DNA from 3 places in the Cytobacillus sp. Bac17 genome. Region 3 is predicted to be linked to each of the others. Evidence: riboswitches for the same ligand, from Rfam matches in the RefSeq annotation. Region 3 holds a riboswitch; each other region holds the start of a gene.
The links. A riboswitch is a leader RNA that binds a small molecule or an ion and turns the genes downstream of it on or off. The one in region 3 is predicted to bind thiamine pyrophosphate.

Region 1: linked by a shared signal. The riboswitch ahead of thiT (energy-coupled thiamine transporter ThiT) and the one ahead of NR125_RS13405 (YkoF family thiamine/hydroxymethylpyrimidine-binding protein) in region 3 are both predicted to bind thiamine pyrophosphate.
Region 2: linked by a shared signal. The riboswitch ahead of thiC (phosphomethylpyrimidine synthase ThiC) and the one ahead of NR125_RS13405 (YkoF family thiamine/hydroxymethylpyrimidine-binding protein) in region 3 are both predicted to bind thiamine pyrophosphate.

Annotation. Positions count from the first base shown of each region.
Region 1 is NZ_JALJRC010000017.1:44,993-51,036, forward strand. It holds gene qoxC (cytochrome aa3 quinol oxidase subunit III) at 1-54, shown strand, start outside; gene qoxD (cytochrome aa3 quinol oxidase subunit IV) at 55-360, shown strand; gene NR125_RS18420 (hypothetical protein) at 436-675, opposite strand; gene NR125_RS18425 (hypothetical protein) at 795-1,064, opposite strand; gene thiT (energy-coupled thiamine transporter ThiT) at 1,164-1,763, opposite strand; TPP riboswitch at 1,830-1,932, opposite strand; gene NR125_RS18435 (MATE family efflux transporter) at 1,984-3,324, opposite strand; gene NR125_RS18440 (AAA family ATPase) at 3,610-5,340, shown strand; gene NR125_RS18445 (ATP-binding protein) at 5,533-6,044, shown strand, end outside.
Region 2 is NZ_JALJRC010000003.1:216,376-222,419, forward strand. It holds gene thiC (phosphomethylpyrimidine synthase ThiC) at 18-1,802, opposite strand; TPP riboswitch at 1,929-2,043, opposite strand; gene NR125_RS07790 (hypothetical protein) at 2,231-2,515, opposite strand; gene NR125_RS07795 (bifunctional metallophosphatase/5'-nucleotidase) at 2,669-4,303, shown strand; gene NR125_RS07800 (hypothetical protein) at 4,408-4,644, shown strand; gene NR125_RS07805 (DUF3267 domain-containing protein) at 4,661-5,197, opposite strand; gene NR125_RS07810 (MFS transporter) at 5,296-6,044, opposite strand, start outside.
Region 3 is NZ_JALJRC010000009.1:139,027-145,070, reverse strand. It holds gene NR125_RS13425 (alpha/beta-type small acid-soluble spore protein) at 1-1, opposite strand, end outside; gene NR125_RS13420 (energy-coupling factor transporter transmembrane component T family protein) at 242-1,021, opposite strand; gene NR125_RS13415 (ABC transporter ATP-binding protein) at 1,008-2,708, opposite strand; gene NR125_RS13410 (ECF transporter S component) at 2,692-3,288, opposite strand; gene NR125_RS13405 (YkoF family thiamine/hydroxymethylpyrimidine-binding protein) at 3,290-3,895, opposite strand; TPP riboswitch at 3,984-4,085, opposite strand; gene NR125_RS13400 (Cof-type HAD-IIB family hydrolase) at 4,315-5,181, shown strand; gene NR125_RS13395 (coproporphyrinogen III oxidase) at 5,397-6,044, shown strand, end outside.

The DNA.
Region 1 (6,044 bases), on a different contig from region 3:
GTGGTCTGGATCTTTATTTTCACATTCGTGTATTTGAAAGGACTGGTGGCTTAAATGGAACATCATCAATCAAAAAGCTTCCCTATAAGCCATGTCATTGGATTTGCTGTTTCCCTTGTGCTGACATTTGCAGCAGCAGGTATTGCCCTAAAAACGAACCTCTCTTTTAAAGTGATCATGTGGATCATCGGCTCGCTGGCTGTCATTCAGGCAGGCATGCAGCTGTTCATGTTCATGCACTTAAGAGAAGGAGAAGACGGCAAAACGAACTTAGTTAATATGATTTATGCCGTATTTATGGTTATTGTAATTGTAGTAGGTTCTATTTGGGTTCTCACTTCTGGGCACGCGGCTCATTAATTCAAGAAAAGCGGAATCGCCTTGTCCATCCCATGAGCCAGATAATAAAACCGGTCTCCCTTTTGGAGGCCGGTTTTATTTGTATTGTCTGATTCCCTTGCTGCCCTTTGTCATTTCTTCCATCACATTGATAAAAAATCCGAATCCAAAAATTAGCATGGATGATACCATAATGCTTAAACCGATTGATAAAACATACTCACCCGTGAGACCGCTTACAAAAAAGCTTGAAATAAAGACAATTAACCCTAAAAGAATACCGGCCGCAGTAACATTTCTAAAAAAATGCAGCACCTTTTGCTGTTTTAAAGTCATATTTTCATCCCCTTTTATTTAATATTCTAACTATGTTCACAAATTTGTCAAACTTTTTGTCACAAAATTGTCAAATTTATTTATGCAAAAAAAGCTTTGCAAAGGTGCAAAGCAATTTTCTACTGATATAGCTTTTTAATGTTCTCCAAATCTTTCTTTAAATTGCCTATTTCCTGCCTGGTCAGCATTAATGGCATTTGATCGTAAAGTGTAATAATCTGTCCTCCCTCATCCTCTTCATGAAGGGATAAATAGTTATACAAATTTTCACATTGATTTTTGTTAAGGACAGACTGGGTGCTGAAATTTTTAACCTTCTGGATCTCAAAGGCACTGGTTTCTGCATCATATACACCTGTAATAATATTGCCCTGCAATGTGTTTGACAAACAATCACTCCCCTTTTTGAGTAATATACCCATTTTTCAGGAGCAGTTTCCTAAAATAAGAAAAAACCTCTTTGGAAATTTCCAAAGAGGCTGATTATATTAGGAAGCGCGTTTTTGTGATTGAATAACTTCATCCGTTTTTCTTATGATCAATCTTGGAGCTGAAGATATAATTAATACTGCTAAAATCGAGCAGAGAATAGCTGCTCCGAGCATGGTTGCACCGTTTGCCAGGAAGGAAAAGAGAACCGGTGACATCCCTTCCGGCGCATAGCTCCCAAAGAAAAGGACACCTGCTATGTAATGCCAGAAATACCGGGCAAGGCTTCCGGCAAACACAGCTAAAACAACCCAGCCCAATGCCTTTTTCTTGTTTCCGCTGCGCAGCTGATTTTGAATTGGTCGGAAAAACAAACCGGCAAAACCGATACAGGCAAATGCCACAAAGTACTCAATAAATGCCTGAAGCGGAGTCGCAATCCAGGCATCACCCATGGCAATCTGCAATATTCCCCATAATAGACCGGCAATGAAGCTGACTTTAAAGCCCCATCTGAATGCCAAAATGAATATGGGAATCATCGCAGCAGAAATTGAAATGGAAGGCGACAGCTTAATAGATGGAAGGAAATCCAAAATAATAGCAAATGCTGCAAAAAATGAAGCTTCAATCATCGCCGTCAGGCTTAATTTTTTCATAAAAAAATCCCCCTATAATCGTATGACGATACCCCAAGGGAGAACAAGCAGGCAGAAAAACCCCTTCCGCCTTTTATTCCACATTCCTGCGCTAGCATTATCTAACAGGTTCAAAGGGTCAGAACAGCGAACTATTCACTCTCAGCAGAATGCTCCCCTTGTGGCACGTTATTGTATTATCCAATTTTAGTATAAATGAAATAAATGAAAGTGAAAAGGATTATTTTCCCTCTCCAAATATAGCCTGTTTATCCCACTTTCCGATACGGTAATACATAAAGGCGATGACACTGCTTATAGCAAAGCTTATCCCCATGCCTGCAGCAATTCCTTTATCACCCATAAACTTTGAAAATAGGAATGTTAAAGGATAGCGCAGGATCCAGAATGAAATGATATTCAGTATGAGCACTTGAAACATCGCACCGGAAGCTCTTACCACACCATTCAATATAAAATTAATGCCCAGGAGCGGATAAAAAAAGGCAATGATCTTTAAATAGTCAGTGCCATACTGAACTGATTCTTTATCCTGTATAAACAGGCGCACCCCGTGTTCTGCAAATAGGACCGTACCAAAAGCGATGATAAACATGATTCCAAGATTGTAAATGACTCCGTACAAGGCGATTTGATGAACCCGTTCCCATTGATTTCTCCCTATATTTTGACCGGCCATACTGTTGACTGCAGTCCCCAATGCCATCGCAGGAAGCATAATGATGCTGTCAATACGCTGAGCTGCACCAAATCCCGCAACCACGTCATCGCCAAAAGAGGTGACGACAGACATAATAGCCATAACACCAGCCGATATAACGGTCATTTGAAGTCCAGAAGGGATGCCGAGCTTGAAAATTAATGCCGCTTCCTCTTTATGCGGCCAAGAAGGAATAGTGAACGGCGCCAGCTTTTTGCGGAGTATGAATATCATTCCGATCATAAATGCGAACCCCTGTGAAAGGATCGTAGCACAAGCTGCCCCATCAATACCAAGCTGGAATACAGATATAAAAAGAGGGTCCAGGATTGCATTTAATACGACTGCTATCAGGACAAAGTACAGTGGACTCTTGCTGTCTCCGAGCGCCCTGAGTACGGTTCCTATAAAATTGTATCCAAATAAAAACAGAATACCAATGAAGTTAATCTGCAAATAGGATGCTGCACCTTCAGCCATTCCTGCAGGTGTGCCCATTATGGCCAAAATTCTTTCTGCAAACAGGAATCCGGCTATTCCAAGAGCAACTGACATAATTGTCTGAATGACGGTAAAGGCATTCAAATATTGTTTCAGCCCCTCTTCATGATCCCCACCCTTTTGCTGGGATAAAATCGTTAACGCCGCATTGTTTATTCCAATGATAAAAGAAAGAACTGTAAAGATTACAGTGCCGGACACCGCCACAGCTCCCAATGCGTCGGCCCCAAGCAGATTCCCAACCCACAGACTATCAATAAATTGATAGGAAACCTGCAGAAAATTAGTGAGCATGATTGGAGTTGAGAACACCAAGAGCTGTTTGAATATATTTCCTTTTGTAAAATCCTGCTGTGCCATCTTTACACCTTTTTCCCATATTTTTTTCACAGTTTCTATTATTCACTATTTCATATCCAGTTTCCAATTTTATAGTTTTGATTGTTATTATGTTTTATAATTTTATTTGCTTCATCTCTGTCACATTTTTATCATAAATTGATGCACCTGGAATGCTGTTATAGCACAATTCCTCTAATGAGATATTATTTTTCCATAATTTACAACGTTTAAAAAGTGTAAAACCCTGTAATTAACAATTCTTTTTCCTTATAATGTAGGTATGTTTAATGAGGAGGGAAATAGTTGAAATCACGTCTTAAGAAGCCTTCGACGATTGTTTCTATTGCATTGGTGATCACGGTGATTTTGGCGGCGGTTATTTGGACCGTACAAGCAGGAAAAAAGGATGTGACAGTCCCGTTTTCTTCTGTGGAAAAAATTATTGCCTCCCAGGATGGGAAGACTGTTGCAGTACAGGAATATAAAAATGGGAAACTGCTGATCACAGCCCCTGATGGCGAGTACATCTCCCATGTGCCCCCCAACAGTGAGATGGTTGATAAATTAGTAGAAACCTATAATATACAATATACGTTCGCAAACACAGGACCTTATACCCCTTGGATTCTGGGCGGTGTAGTCCTTTTGTTTATAGCCATTGGCATTTACCTGTTTAAGTCAGGAAAAGGCGGAATGGGCGCTACAAATACTATGAAGCAAAGTGTATCTAAGCCAAAGGCCCTTCCTTCCATTTCACTTGAGGATGTTGGCGGAATTCAGGAAGAAATGAAAGAGGAAATCATGCAGACTCTTTCAATTTTAAAAGAACCTGAGCGCTCCCTGAAGATGGGGATTAAGCCGCCAAAGGGAATTCTGTTATACGGGCCTCCTGGAACGGGGAAAACGTTGCTGGCTCAGGCAATCGCTAAAGAGCTTGGAGCTACTTTTTTCTCAACCAGCGGTTCCGGTTTTAATGAATTGTTCGTTGGTGTGGGAGCATCCCGTGTAAGAAATCTTTTCCAAAATGCAAGAAAGCATGCCCCTGCTGTTGTCTTCATTGACGAAGTAGATGCACTGGCAGGCAGAAGAAAGCAGCATGGCGGGGAAGAAAGTGAAAAAACATTAACTGAGCTGCTAGTTCAGCTTGACGGCGGATATTCCAATGATGGAATACTATTTATTGCAGCGACAAACAGGAAGGATATGCTCGATGAAGCCTTCCTCCGTCCTGGGCGTATTGACTTCTCCTTCAATGTCCCTCTTCCGGATACAAAGGGCCGAAGAGAGATTATCAATATTCACACGAAAAATAGATTACTTGCTGAGGATGTCATGACAACACTTGGCGATCTGGCAGAAAGCACTTCTGGATTCTCGGGAGCAGATCTTCATTCCCTTTTTGAAACGGCAAGCCGCAGAGCTGTCCGTAACGGCCAGGAAATTATCTCTAAGGATGATTTGGATTATGCGCTGGATCGGACCATTTTGGGAACTACCACCCGTGCATTGCAGGATCCCGGCACGAAGCAGCGGGTGGCCATACACGAAGCTGGCCATGCTTTAGTGGCTGCTTTAACAAAACCAGGATCCGTCCGAAAAGCAACCATCATTCCCCGAGGTGAAGCTCTTGGTTACGTGGCCCCCATTCAAAAAGAACTTCACTTATCGACAACAAGTGAATTGCTTGATCAAGTTGCCATGATTCTCGCTGGCGGTGTATCAGAACGAATGATTCTTGGCGAGCATAGCATTGGAGTAAGCGGTGACGTAAAACAAGCCAAGCATATCATTGAGCAAATGGTTGATACCGGGTTACTGGATAACGGCTTTGAGCTTACTTTTAACAAAGGTCAAAAAGAAGCAAAAATGCAGGATCTTTTCCAGAAAGCACTGGAAAGATGCGAATTGATCATCGCAAATCATCAGCCTCAATTTGAAACGCTGGTAGAGGCCCTTCTTGAAAAAGAAACTCTTGAAGGCAGTGAAGTCCAGAAGATTGTTGGAGAATTGAAGACTGAAATGGTACTGGCATGATGAGAAACCGTCCCACTATGGGCCGGTTTTTTATAATGGAACTGCGGGTCATTTGTAAATAATCAAATTAACCCATAATAATGTTATGTAAACAAATGGTTCTTTCATATAACCAGAATAAATAAATGTTCCCATATAAAGGATTCTTCCTTTCTTTTGTTTAATTACTAATATTACCTACATAATGGAGGAATGGTTCTTTTGTATGATTTTACAGCTGACTTGATTTTTCACTTTCTGATTATGATCATGATCCCTTTTATCCATAAAATCTCTTCTTATCGGGGGGATTACTGGAAGACTTCTGCCCCGCTTTTATCTGTTCTTTTTTTAGCACTTTTCCTCACTATGACTTTTCCTGTGGAAATTGCAGGCGGTCAGTTTTTTGACTTGAAATTTATTCCTGTTTTTGTCGCCTATTTTTACATTAAGCCCCGTGCAGGCTTCCTGACTATTTTTGCATTGATTTCTTTTAAGGGCTTTTTTTCACCAGGAGATATTTGGATTGCGCTTGTAAATTACACAATAATTTCTGTGCTTTTTTTCTATGCGTCAAAAATCTATAAAAAATGTACATTTAGGCAAAAACTCAGTATAGCAGTTTTATTTTATCTTCCCATTACGATAACCAGGTATGTTATTTTCCTCCAAAAGGATATAAACGAAGACGCTGTATACTTACTATTGTTTTCAGCAGTTTCCAT
Region 2 (6,044 bases), on a different contig from region 3:
TTACTAAAATACTATTTTTACTGATAAATACTTCCCCCGGTTTTTTTAAATTCCTCAGCTTTTTCTTCCAAGCCCTTCTGTATCGCTTCGTCCGTGTCAAGCTTATTCTCTTTTGCATAATTCCGGATATCCTGCGAAATTCTCATGCTGCAGAATTTTGGCCCGCACATGGAACAGAAGTGAGCTGTTTTAGCCCCTTCAGCCGGCAATGTCTCATCATGGTATTCCAATGCGCGTTCAGGATCAAGCGACAGATTGAATTGATCCCTCCAGCGGAATTCAAACCGGGCTTTTGACAGGGCATCATCTCTTTTTTGTGCTCCCGGGTGGCCCTTTGCCAGATCTGCAGCATGCGCTGCAATTTTATAAGTAATGACACCCTCGCGTACATCATCTCTATTTGGCAAACCCAAATGTTCTTTAGGAGTAACATAGCAAAGCATTGCCGTACCATACCAGCCTATCATGGCAGCCCCGATTGCAGAGGTAATGTGGTCATATCCTGGAGCTATATCTGTTGTTAGGGGCCCAAGTGTATAAAATGGCGCTTCCTTGCAGATCTCCAATTGTTTATCCATATTCTCTTTAATTAAATGCATTGGAACATGGCCAGGTCCCTCCACCATTACCTGTACATCGTGTTCCCATGCAATTTTCGTCAACTCCCCAAGTGTCTCGAGCTCTGCAAATTGAGCCTCGTCATTGGCATCTGCAATCGATCCCGGGCGCAGCCCATCCCCGAGTGAGAAGGCCACATCATAGGCTTTCATGATCTCGCAGATTTCTTCAAAATGTGTATATAAAAAGTTTTCTTTATGATGATGCAAACACCATTGGGCCATAATGGATCCGCCCCTCGATACAATTCCGGTTAAGCGTTTTGCCGACAGCGGAACATACCTCAAAAGGACACCTGCATGAATGGTAAAGTAGTCAACCCCCTGCTCAGCTTGTTCGATTAAGGTATCTCTGTAAACTTCCCACGTAAGATCCTCGGCAATGCCATTAACCTTTTCAAGTGCCTGATAAATGGGAACGGTGCCGACCGGAACGGCAGAGTTCCTGATAATCCATTCACGTGTGGTATGAATATTTTTGCCTGTAGATAGATCCATGATCGTGTCTGCTCCCCATCGAGTAGCCCAGGTCATTTTTTCTACCTCTTCCTCAATAGAGGATGAAACAGCAGAATTTCCAATGTTCGCATTAATTTTTACGTGGAAATTCCTTCCGATGATCATCGGCTCTGTCTCAGGATGATTGATATTGGAAGGAATGATTGCCCGCCCTCTTGCTACTTCAGACCGCACAAATTCCGGATCCATATTTTCCCGAATGGCTATATACTCCATCTCAGGAGTAATGATCCCCTTTTTTGCATAGTGAAGCTGGGTAACATTCTTTCCTTTTTTTGCTCTCAATGGCTTGCGGGATAAGCCAGGAAAAACTTTATGATTAGCACGCGGATCATGTTCATCGCGGTACCCATTATCCTCGGGCTTTATTTTCCGCCCATCATACTCTTCAACATCCCCGCGTTCATGAATCCACCGGCTTCTCAGAGCAGGAAGCCCTTTTTTTAGATCTGCCGTATATTGAGGATCCGTATAAGGTCCGCTCGTATCATATACTCGAACCGGCTCATTGATTTCCTCTCCAAAAGTTCCGGAAGTGGGACTTAACTCTATCTCACGCATTGGAACCTTTATATCAGGCCTGGATCCCTCCACATAGACTTTTTTGCTGCCAGTAAAGCACGACATAATGGAAATGCTCTTTTGATTTAATGAACTTGCCGTCATTGATCATCTCTCCCTTATAAAAATATAAGGACGAGACCTGGAACCAAGGAAGTGCCAGATATGTAAAAAAGCCGGTCCACATAAAGATGGACCGGCTTAACCGAAGATGTCTTTGCACAAAGAAATTTTTGCACATTCTAACTTCCCCACGCTGGTATGATCCAGATCAGGTCCAAAGAGTCAAGAAACTTTAGCGCGTTTCTTTCTCAGCCCAAGCTATTGGGCACCCCTAGTTATTGCTATTAAATTCAATTTTAGTATACAGAATTGCGGAAACAAATGAAAGGAATTATTTCAGAATTCTGTCAGATGAAAAATTTTGCCTTTATTCTGCTCCTTACCCCGTTTTCCTTAATTCAATTTTTTTACTTCTGAATGAATATCAAAAACGCCTGTCAGCGGCAGACGTTTTCCGTGAATTATGCGGGTTAGTTCCCGTCAGACTCCTCATCATTCATATCCATATCACTTTCATCCATACTCTCTTCATCTTGTGGTGATTCTTCATTCATGCCGGGCTCCTCCATATCAGATTCTTCTGATGTGCCAGGATCCTGCATTTCATTATCTTCATTATTGTTTTCTTCCATCTGATTATCTTCCAATTCCACATCTTCCGTTTCCGGCGGCGGATCCTGTTCATCCGTTCCGCATCCTGCCAACAATAATCCTGCACTCAATGGAACTGATAGCCATAGCTTCTTATAATTCATGTATTGTCATCTCCTTTTGCAGTATTATGTTTCTTTAAGACCTTACCCTTTTAGCAGGAGGCCAAACTTTTCTGATCCTTAATAGCCCACCATCCGATTAAATCCCTGATATCTGCAAATACTATCCCTGCCACAAATACTGGAGGATGAATGATGAGAGTACTTTTCACCCTTATTTTATTTAGCTTCCTGGGAATGCCTCTATTCAGCGGACAGCCTGCAGAAAAAGAACAAGGGAATCAGCAGGGTCTTTCGGAAGAATATCACGGCCATGTTGAAGAACGTACAGAAGCACCATACAAGCAAATTCAATTGCTGGGCATTAATGATTTCCATGGGCAGCTGAATGTCACTCGGCAGGTTAACGGCAGACCGGCAGGACGCGCTGATTACCTCGCTGCCTATTTGCGGCAGCGTGCTTCTGAAAATAAAAACACCCTTTTGCTGCATGCTGGCGACATGATTGGAGCTAGCCCGCCAGTATCCGCTCTTCTGCGGGATGAACCGACTATTGAATTTTTGAATAAGATGGGGTTTGATATCGGAACTATCGGTAATCATGAATTTGATCGAGGATCTGATGAACTGCTTCGCCTGCTAAGTGGCAGCAGCCCTTCAGCGGCAAAAGTTTATTCCGGTTCCCATTTCCCATGGATTGCAGCCAATGTCATCAGTCAAAAGTCAGGCAAGCCCTTTCTTCCTCCATATAAAATAGTAAACGTTAGCGGGATCCCAATTGGATTTATCGGAGTCATCACGAAAGAAACATCGGCTATTACCGCGCCAAACAGTGTGAAAGATCTGATCTTCACCGATGAAGCTGAAGCCATCAACAAGTATGCCCGAGAACTTAAAAAACAAGGAGTAAGAGCCATTGTGGTACTAGCGCATGTTCCTGGAAAATCAGAACCAAATGGTGAGCATGCAAGAGGCCCGTTAATAGAGTTGGCCCATCAGGCGGATGACGAAGTGGACATTATTTTCGGAGGCCATAGTCATGCCTATCTGAACAGTGTGGTAGATGGAAAGCTTCTTGTGCAGGCCTACTCATATGGCACTGCCTTTTCTGATGTAGATATAGAAATAGATCCCCAGACAAAGGATATTGTCCGCAAACACGCTGAAATTGTGAATGTTTTTCAAGAGAATATCCAGCCCGCAAGCGACATAACCAGGATGATCGAGAGCTATGAAAGAAAAGTTGAACCCTCGGTGAACAGATATATTGGCACTGCTGCCATTCCAATCACAGCCGAACAAAACAGAAGCGGTGAATCAGCCCTGGGCAATCTTATTGCCGATTCCCAGCGGGCAGTGATGAACACAGATTTCGCTTTCATCAATCCGGGAGGAATCCGGGCAAACATTGACGCCGGCAGAGTTACATGGGGAAACTTATATGTCGTCCTCCCCTTCAGCAATCACCTTGTCAAAATGAACCTAACAGGCAGCCAAATTCGTGATGTCCTTAATCAGCAATGGCAGCCAAATTCAACAAGAATTCTTCAGATTTCCGGCTTCTCTTATTCCTGGTATGACAGCCAGCCTTCCGGTGAAAAAGTAAAAGATATTTATCTTCCTGACGGAACAAAATTGGATTCGGACAAGATCTATTCGGTCACTGTAAATACCTATCTCGCTGATGGCGGAGACAATTTTACAGTATTCCGAAAAGGGACGAACAGAGTGACCGGACCAAGTGATATAGATGCACTAGTGGACTATATACAGAATTCAGCACAGCCATTCAGCTCCGCGATTGAGGGACGCATAAAAAGAATAGACTGAAAAAGGACAGCTCGGGGACTGTCCTTTTTTCTTGTTCATTTAATACTAACAGCAGGATCGACATCATATCCTTCTATTAGGATCAGAAAGAAAGGAATAGGATAATGAAAAAGTATATTTATTTTCTCATGCTGTTCGGCGTCTTTTTTCCATTTTTTCATAAGACAGCCATTGTTTTTGAAAACTGGAGATTGTGTACAAATACATCCAAATTGATAGGGATCCAGCTTTATGGACTGGATTCAATGAGAAACCTTCTAATATCATCACTGGCGGCCCTGGTTGCTTTCTTTTTCACCCAGCTATTTATTGTGTGGGACAAAAAACATAAAAGTTCTTAAACATATGAATTGAAGCCTATTCATAAACCGTAAATTGCGGTTTAGTCGGATGGTCAATGACAAGAGCATCATTTGGAAATTTTAAGAGCTTTTTATACAAAACAAGGTCTCCAAAACATCCAACTGTCAATATCGCCCCTAATATCGATAATCCAGGCATATTCAGTACAATTCCAAGAACAAGGGGCAATAAGCCAGTCGGAATGAATGGCAGCATTAAAACCTTTTTCATTTGCTGAACCGTCACTGGCTGTTTAGCATGAGCATAGGCCACACCCAATTTCAAATTGACTCCCCAGGACATTTCGCTCCATGGGACACCGCCAATATAGCGGAAACCTGCCAAATGGATGGCTTCATGCAAGATAACGATAACGGCCATACCAGCTAAAAATAATAGCATACCTATAAGATCAAAAGACATTTCTCCTCCGCCATATATTACGGCATGTAAAAAGAGCACCCCAAATACCAGCGCAATCGTTGCTATGAATAAATAAACCTGCAATTTCATCATTGAAATGGAAACAACCGTTTGTTTTTTATTTTCCAAATTTTCACCCCGCGAGGAATTGGTCGATTACCTATATTTACGGATCACAAACAGCAAAGTTTCAAAAAATGGCTATTGCCGGCAGCTCCCCATTGCCTTTAGCCCTCCGCTTCTAATGCATTACCTTTACCTTGAAGCTTCAGCTGAATAAAACCAAAAATGGACGAAATGATTAATAATATTCCTGATAAAATGTAAATAAGCCGAACACCGATTAGATCAGTTAAGACCCCTATGCCCAAAATGGAGAAAACGAAAATCAATTCGTTTAAGACAGATTTAGCAGCAAGAATTTTCGTGAGCATTGTTTCATCTGCACTATTTTGATACATAGTGGTTTGCGCAAGATCCCGCAGCTGATAGGCAGGTCCCATCAATATTACAAATAGCAGCGCTAAGAAAGGATTCGAAATAAAACCATACCCCAAGGTAAGAATCCCGAAAGCACTGGATCCAATCAGCATAAAAATAATCAAACGGCCTTGCAGTAAATAAGAAAGCCGATAAATGAGGATTCCTCCAGCAATAGTGCCTAAGTAATATCCTCCGTTGATATAGCCCCACCAAGACTCCCCCTTTCCAAGGGCATCCTCCACATAGGTTAACGTAACTGCACCAATCCAAATCGTTCCTGCCCAAGCTTCTATTAAATCCATTAGGATCAGGACTCGAAGCCCTTTATCCTGGAAGAGTAATTTCCAGCCAGCCGTTAGACTGGACAGCATCCGGAAGTTTGAGTTCACAGCAGGTGATTCGCTTTTTTTTATCAAAAACAAGCTTAGAATAGAAATAACAAGCAGAATGATCGTAATGATCAATGTGGATTGTTTGCCAAGGAAAGCTAACA
Region 3 (6,044 bases):
TGTAAATCATCTCCTTGGTGTAGTTTTCTTGATTGTTACACTCATAGCTTTAGGAGAGAAAATAAGATTTATTCATAGTTGCATGTGGTAATTTATGGAACTTTCCTGCGGAATCTAATGTGGATTTGACTTGAAATCAGCCTTGCGCATATAAATTGGGCCTAGGTGCACAGAAAAAATCTTATCCGCACATAAACTTCCTCCATCCGCACATAAATAAATGCCATTCGCACATAACTTTCTAAAGTTCGCCATTATAAAGCTGCAGAAAGCCGAATAGCCATGAAATATAGGCACTTGCCAGCACTGCACCTATAAAAAAGGCGAAATATGCCCAATCCTTCCAGGAAACTGAAATTTTTTGATAGAAATCCCGGTTCCTATCTCCGGTAAACCCTTTTGATTCCATCGCCATTGCCGTCCTTTCAGCTTTACGAATCGCTCCGGCAAGAAGAGGAACTGAATACCTCTTAAGTTCTGCCATTTTTTCAGAAAGTGTCCGGGCTTTGGGTATCCCCCTAATCCGGTGGGCGCTTCTGATAATCTCAAATTCTTCTTTCATTAATGGCAGAAATCGATATCCTGCCATGATTCCATATGCAAGCTTTGGAGAGAGCCGGCATTGCTGCATGAGACTTAGCAGGAACTCTGTCGGCTTGGTGGTTAAAATGAACAGAAGGGACAGCGAGGTAAAGCTTAAAACCCTCATTCCAAGAGATAGGGCACGCTGAAAGCCCTCTTCAGTCAATGTGAAGATCCCCCATGTCCATAGGATGGTTTCACCTTCAATAGTCTTTGAAAAAATCATAGCTGACCAAATATATATTATAGCCATGAAGATAAATGGCGAGAAAAGCAAAATCCATCTTTTGAATGAAACATTACCAAAAATAAAGGTGGTTCCTGCAGTCACCACTAAGGTCAGAAAAGGAGTAACCGGGTCAAAGAAAACGGACAAAATCAATACACAGACAATCACAGTCAGAGCTTTTATGCTTGGGTTAAATTCATGTAAGAGCAAGCTTGTTCATCCCTTCCACGGCAGCCAGTTCGTTCCTGAGTTTTTCTGTGTAAGGAACCTTTAGAGAAGCAATTTTCATAATCTCATGTTCCTTCCATAATGAATCAGGCAATCCCTCGTATATCTTCTCTCCTTCTGAAAGGACAATCACTTTATCGGCATAGGAATGCAGGATTTCCATGTCATGAGTGATCATCACCACGGAGCCTCCGCTATGGATCCTTGTTTCCAAAAGCGCCATTAGGTCAGCAGAGGTCCTGGCATCCTGTCCAAATGTTGGTTCATCAAGGAGCAGCAAATCCTGTTCATTCACCAGCATCGATGCAACACTAAGCCGCCGCTTCTGTCCCTGACTTAAGGAAAAAGGATGCATGTCAGCGTGCTGGAGCAAGTTCACTTGATGCAGAACAGCTTGAACCACTTTTTGTATTTCGGCATCTGTCATTCTCTGTATTTTCAGACTGAAGGCAATTTCATCATAAACAGAATCTGCAATAAATTGGTGTTCGGGATTCTGAAAAACGTATCCTAATTTTAGTCTTAACTCTTGCTCCTGCCACTGGGAAAGGGAGCGGTCATCAAAAAGGATGTTGCCTTTGGATGGAGCATATAATCCTGCAAGCAGTCTGGAAAGCGTTGTTTTTCCAGATCCATTTGAACCGGCTATTGCCACAAATTCACCTTTTCTAACTGAAAAACTAATATTTTTAAGCAAATCCTTCCCATTCTTATGAAAAGAAAGATTCTCCGCCGACATGATGACCTGATCTTCAAAGACTTGATGTATAGTCTTCCTGTTATCTAAAATCTGAAGTGCAGCATAGGGATTTACAAATCCAGCAATTAATTCCCGGTCAGTTAACGGAAGCTTTTCCCCTTTGTAAATCCCTGCCTTTTTTCCTAATAGACCTGCTCTTACTGTGCTTGGAAGCCAGATACCCTCAAGCAGTAGTTCTTCTGCATATTTATTAAAGCAGTCTGCAGTGCTTCCATTAAATAAAATTTCGCCTTCCCGGTTTAGCACCACACAGCGGTCGGTCAAATCAATCCAATCATCCAGCTTGTGCTCAATGATTAGAAGGGAAAAGGATTGCTCCTCTTTTAGCTCTTTGATGATACGGGTAAGTTCATAGCTTGAAGCCGGGTCAAGATTTGCTGTCGGTTCATCCAAAATCAGGATATCCGGTTTTAATGACAATACACATGCAAGTGCAAGTTTTTGCTTTTGTCCCCCCGAAAGGGTGTGGATTAAGGCGTGCTTAAATGGCAGAAGATGAACAAGTTCCAGTGCTTCATCAATCTTGGTCTCAATTTCTGCAGGAGGTGTTTTCATATTCTCAAGGCCGAATGCCAGCTCCTCTTCAACTGTTGTCATGCAAAACTGGCTTTCAGGATCCTGAAACACAATGCCAATGTGCTGATTAATTTCACCTGGCGGGAATTCATCCAGTATCTTTCCTTTGAAGGAAATGGTGCCATCCAAGTCGCCATCAACGGCTTCCGGATACAATTTATTTAAGCAGAAAGCAAGCGTGCTTTTTCCGCAGCCGCTGGGGCCCAATAATAGAACAGCTTCCCCTGAATTAAGGCTGAAATTCACATTCTTAAAAACAGGATTCTTCACATCTTCATGCCGGAAGGACAGCTTTTCTGTTATTAATAAAGGCTGGTTATGCTGAAATGCCATTTTGTGATTTTTCCCTTCTCAGCTCTTTTCCGATAGGGAAGCTGTTTAATGCCCCAGTTTTAGCAAGACTCTTACTCAGCCATTTCCCCAGCAATCCAGCGAGCAAAGCACCGCTAACCAGTCTCACAAAAAACATGGCAGTTACATAACCGGGTGAGAGGGCTGCGTAGCCGGAAATGAAATAGCCCCAAATAAAGCTCGTAACAGAAGAGCCCATGCCGGCAGCAATTAAAACCCATGTCCGGTAATTGTTCCATTTAGTTGCCGCAAAAACAGCTTCTGCTCCAATCCCCTGAATCATGCCTGAAAGAATCAGGCGAGGGCCTACTGCATTGCCAATCATGACTTCAATGGCCGCTGCGATGGTTTCCGATAAAAAGGCTGCTCCGGGTTTTCTGATTATGTACGCTGCGATGATTGAAACAATAAACCAAATGCCAAAAATCAGATCAAAGCCAATTAAGCCAAACATCCCATATAACACGTTGCCAAATTGCATGAACACCAGGTATACAACTGCAAACACAACAGCGAGTACAGATAGGACAATGACCTCACGAAGCTTCCATTTTTCGAGCATTTTACACAGCCCCCTTTTTGGAAGGACTGTTTGCAGACATATTAACCGTCATGACAATATGAGTGGAATCGCTTTTCTTACAGCTTTCGAAAGCATCTTCCAGCGTTTTAAAAACATCGTGTGCATTCCCATCTAATCTTGAAGCATAATGCACTCCTTCAGTAAACGTTCCCTGAGCCTTTGCAAGCTCGACTTGGTTCATAATGACGTTCATGTATCCAGGAATCCCCATCGGATAAAGTGCGAACTGGACAGCGACTTCCTGGCTGATTCCAGCAGATTTTTTTTCATTCGCCTTCTCTTCATTTTCAGCAAGATAAGCATCTCCGGCAGTATCGCCAGGGCATCCATTTGAAAATGTGCCGTTAAATACTACATGATCACCATGCTTAGCAGCTTCAAGATAAATCGCTTTGACTACATCAAAAACATGAATGGACCTGCCGCGCACACAAGTGCTCACATCATCTGTTTCCATCCATATCTTGCTTGTATCCACTTCTTTTAGAGCAGATAAAATAACATCCACAAACCTGTCAGTCATTGGATAAATCGAAAACCTGCACCCTGTAATCTCGCTTGTTCCGCATAAGAAATTTTCCTGCATTTTGCCATCCTCCTGGTTTATATAAAATTAAAAAACTGCATTCCCAAAAGGAAATGCAGTTGAATGATATCAATACACTAGAAATGATAGCCGTTCACCTGCACTTCCCCACGCTGGTATTATCCAGATCGGGTGATAAGAGTCAGAACGGATTGTTCTTCTCAGCCTAAAAGCTCCCCTAGTGCAAAATAAGATATGCAGTTTTTATTGACTCCATCTTAATACGGAGCATCCAAATTGTAAATGACTAATTTACAATTCTTTAAATCAAATGATCTATGAAAACAGATAAACGCCTTCAATAACACAGATAAGCTATGAAAAAATTTCTGCATTGTCCATGTCATGTTCTAATCCAATCCTTCCCTTCATAAAAGTGTAATAGGACAATTTTACACCGAGAATAGGGGGCAAATTGGATGATATATAGAATGCTTGCTTTAAATATTGACGGAACACTACTCCAATCAAATGGAAGACTTCATAAATCAACAAAAGAAGCGATTGAATATGTGCAGCAAAAAGGAATTTATGTAACACTTGTCACATCCAGAAGCTTTCCATCCGCGAAAAAAGCGGCCAAAGCATTGAAAATCAATTCCTTGCTGGTCACACACAGGGGAGCTTATATTGCAGCTTCTCAGGAAAAGCCGATATTTGTAAAAAGGATACAGGAAGATGAAACGTTTGAAATCGTGCGCCTGCTTGAAGGCTTTACCTGTCAAATCAGGCTGGTGCACGAAAAATATTCCCTTGCCAACAAAACCAAGCTCAATACCAATATGCTTGCTAAAACTGTTTTTACAACCGGCGATCCCATTTTTTACTCGCAGCAATTTGTGGATTCATTAAGTGACACCATTTTAGATGAGCCGGTCACACCGCCAAAAATTGAAGTGTATTTTGAAGATAAAGACGACCTTGAGGATGCCCAGGCAGCCATTAGGGGCATGTTTGAAAATGTAGAAGTCATTAAGTTAAGTGATCTGCGGATGGATATTGTACCTGCCGGAGTTTCAAAGCTGAATGGTTTGCTCTATTTATGTGAACATCTCGGAATTTCCCGAAACCAAATGGTCGTTATAGGCGACTCGGAGGATGATCTGGAAATGATTGAAGCCGCCGGCCTCGGTGTGGCTATGGGTAATGCACCTGCCGAAGTCAAAAAAGCAGCAGACTGGCTGACACGATCCAATGACCAGAACGGTGTAAGCTACATGGTCAAAGAACATTTCCGCAAACAGCATCCAATTGATTTCCTGAAGAAAATGAATCTATTAAAATAAAATCAATCAAAGAGAGCTCGATTAGTAAATCGGCTCTTTTTTTGCTTTGCGATACTGGGTATCCATTAGGAATCATTTCCCTTATATTGACCTTGTTTCCCCATTTCTGTACACTAAAAGAAGTTTGTCAACATGAAAAATAGACACTATGCAGCTGCCCCTAAGAAAACAAAGACATCGGCAGATTAATATATTTTCTAAAAAAGGTGATCAATTTGAACATTTCAATTTTAGGTGTACAGGATGAACGTTTCCATCGTCCGCTCCGGCTGATCGGGAACCTCTTTTTTGAAGAATGTGAAGTGATGCTGGGTGAGAATGATGCAGCCGACCTTACAATTAATCTTCAGCTTGAACATGGAAAGCACATTAAAGCCATTGCAGAGCTTTCTGATAAAGATGGCAAGAATCATTCAGCGAATTTTGAGAAGGAATTCGTACCGTCTGAGACAGAAAAAGAGAATTTTAAACAAATAAAAAATGCAGTATCCCACGTATATCTGACTGTTTTGCAGGAATGGACAGGCATTACCCAGAAGTGGGGAATTCTGACTGGGGTACGTCCCACAAAATTGCTTCACCGTGCCATACAGCATCAGACACCTCTCCATGAAGCCCATCAGCAGCTTAAGGAAGAGTATTTGATTACAGATGAAAAGATCCAGCTTATGCAGAATATCGTAGACAGGCAGCTTGCTGTCGTACCGGATCTTTATAACTTAAAAAATGAAGTCAGCATATATATTGGCATTCCATTCTGCCCGACAAAATGCGCGTATTGCACTTTTCCTGCATATGCGATTAATGGCAGGCAGGGTTCAGTAAACTCGTTCCTTGGCGGCCTGCATTTCGAAATGCGTAAA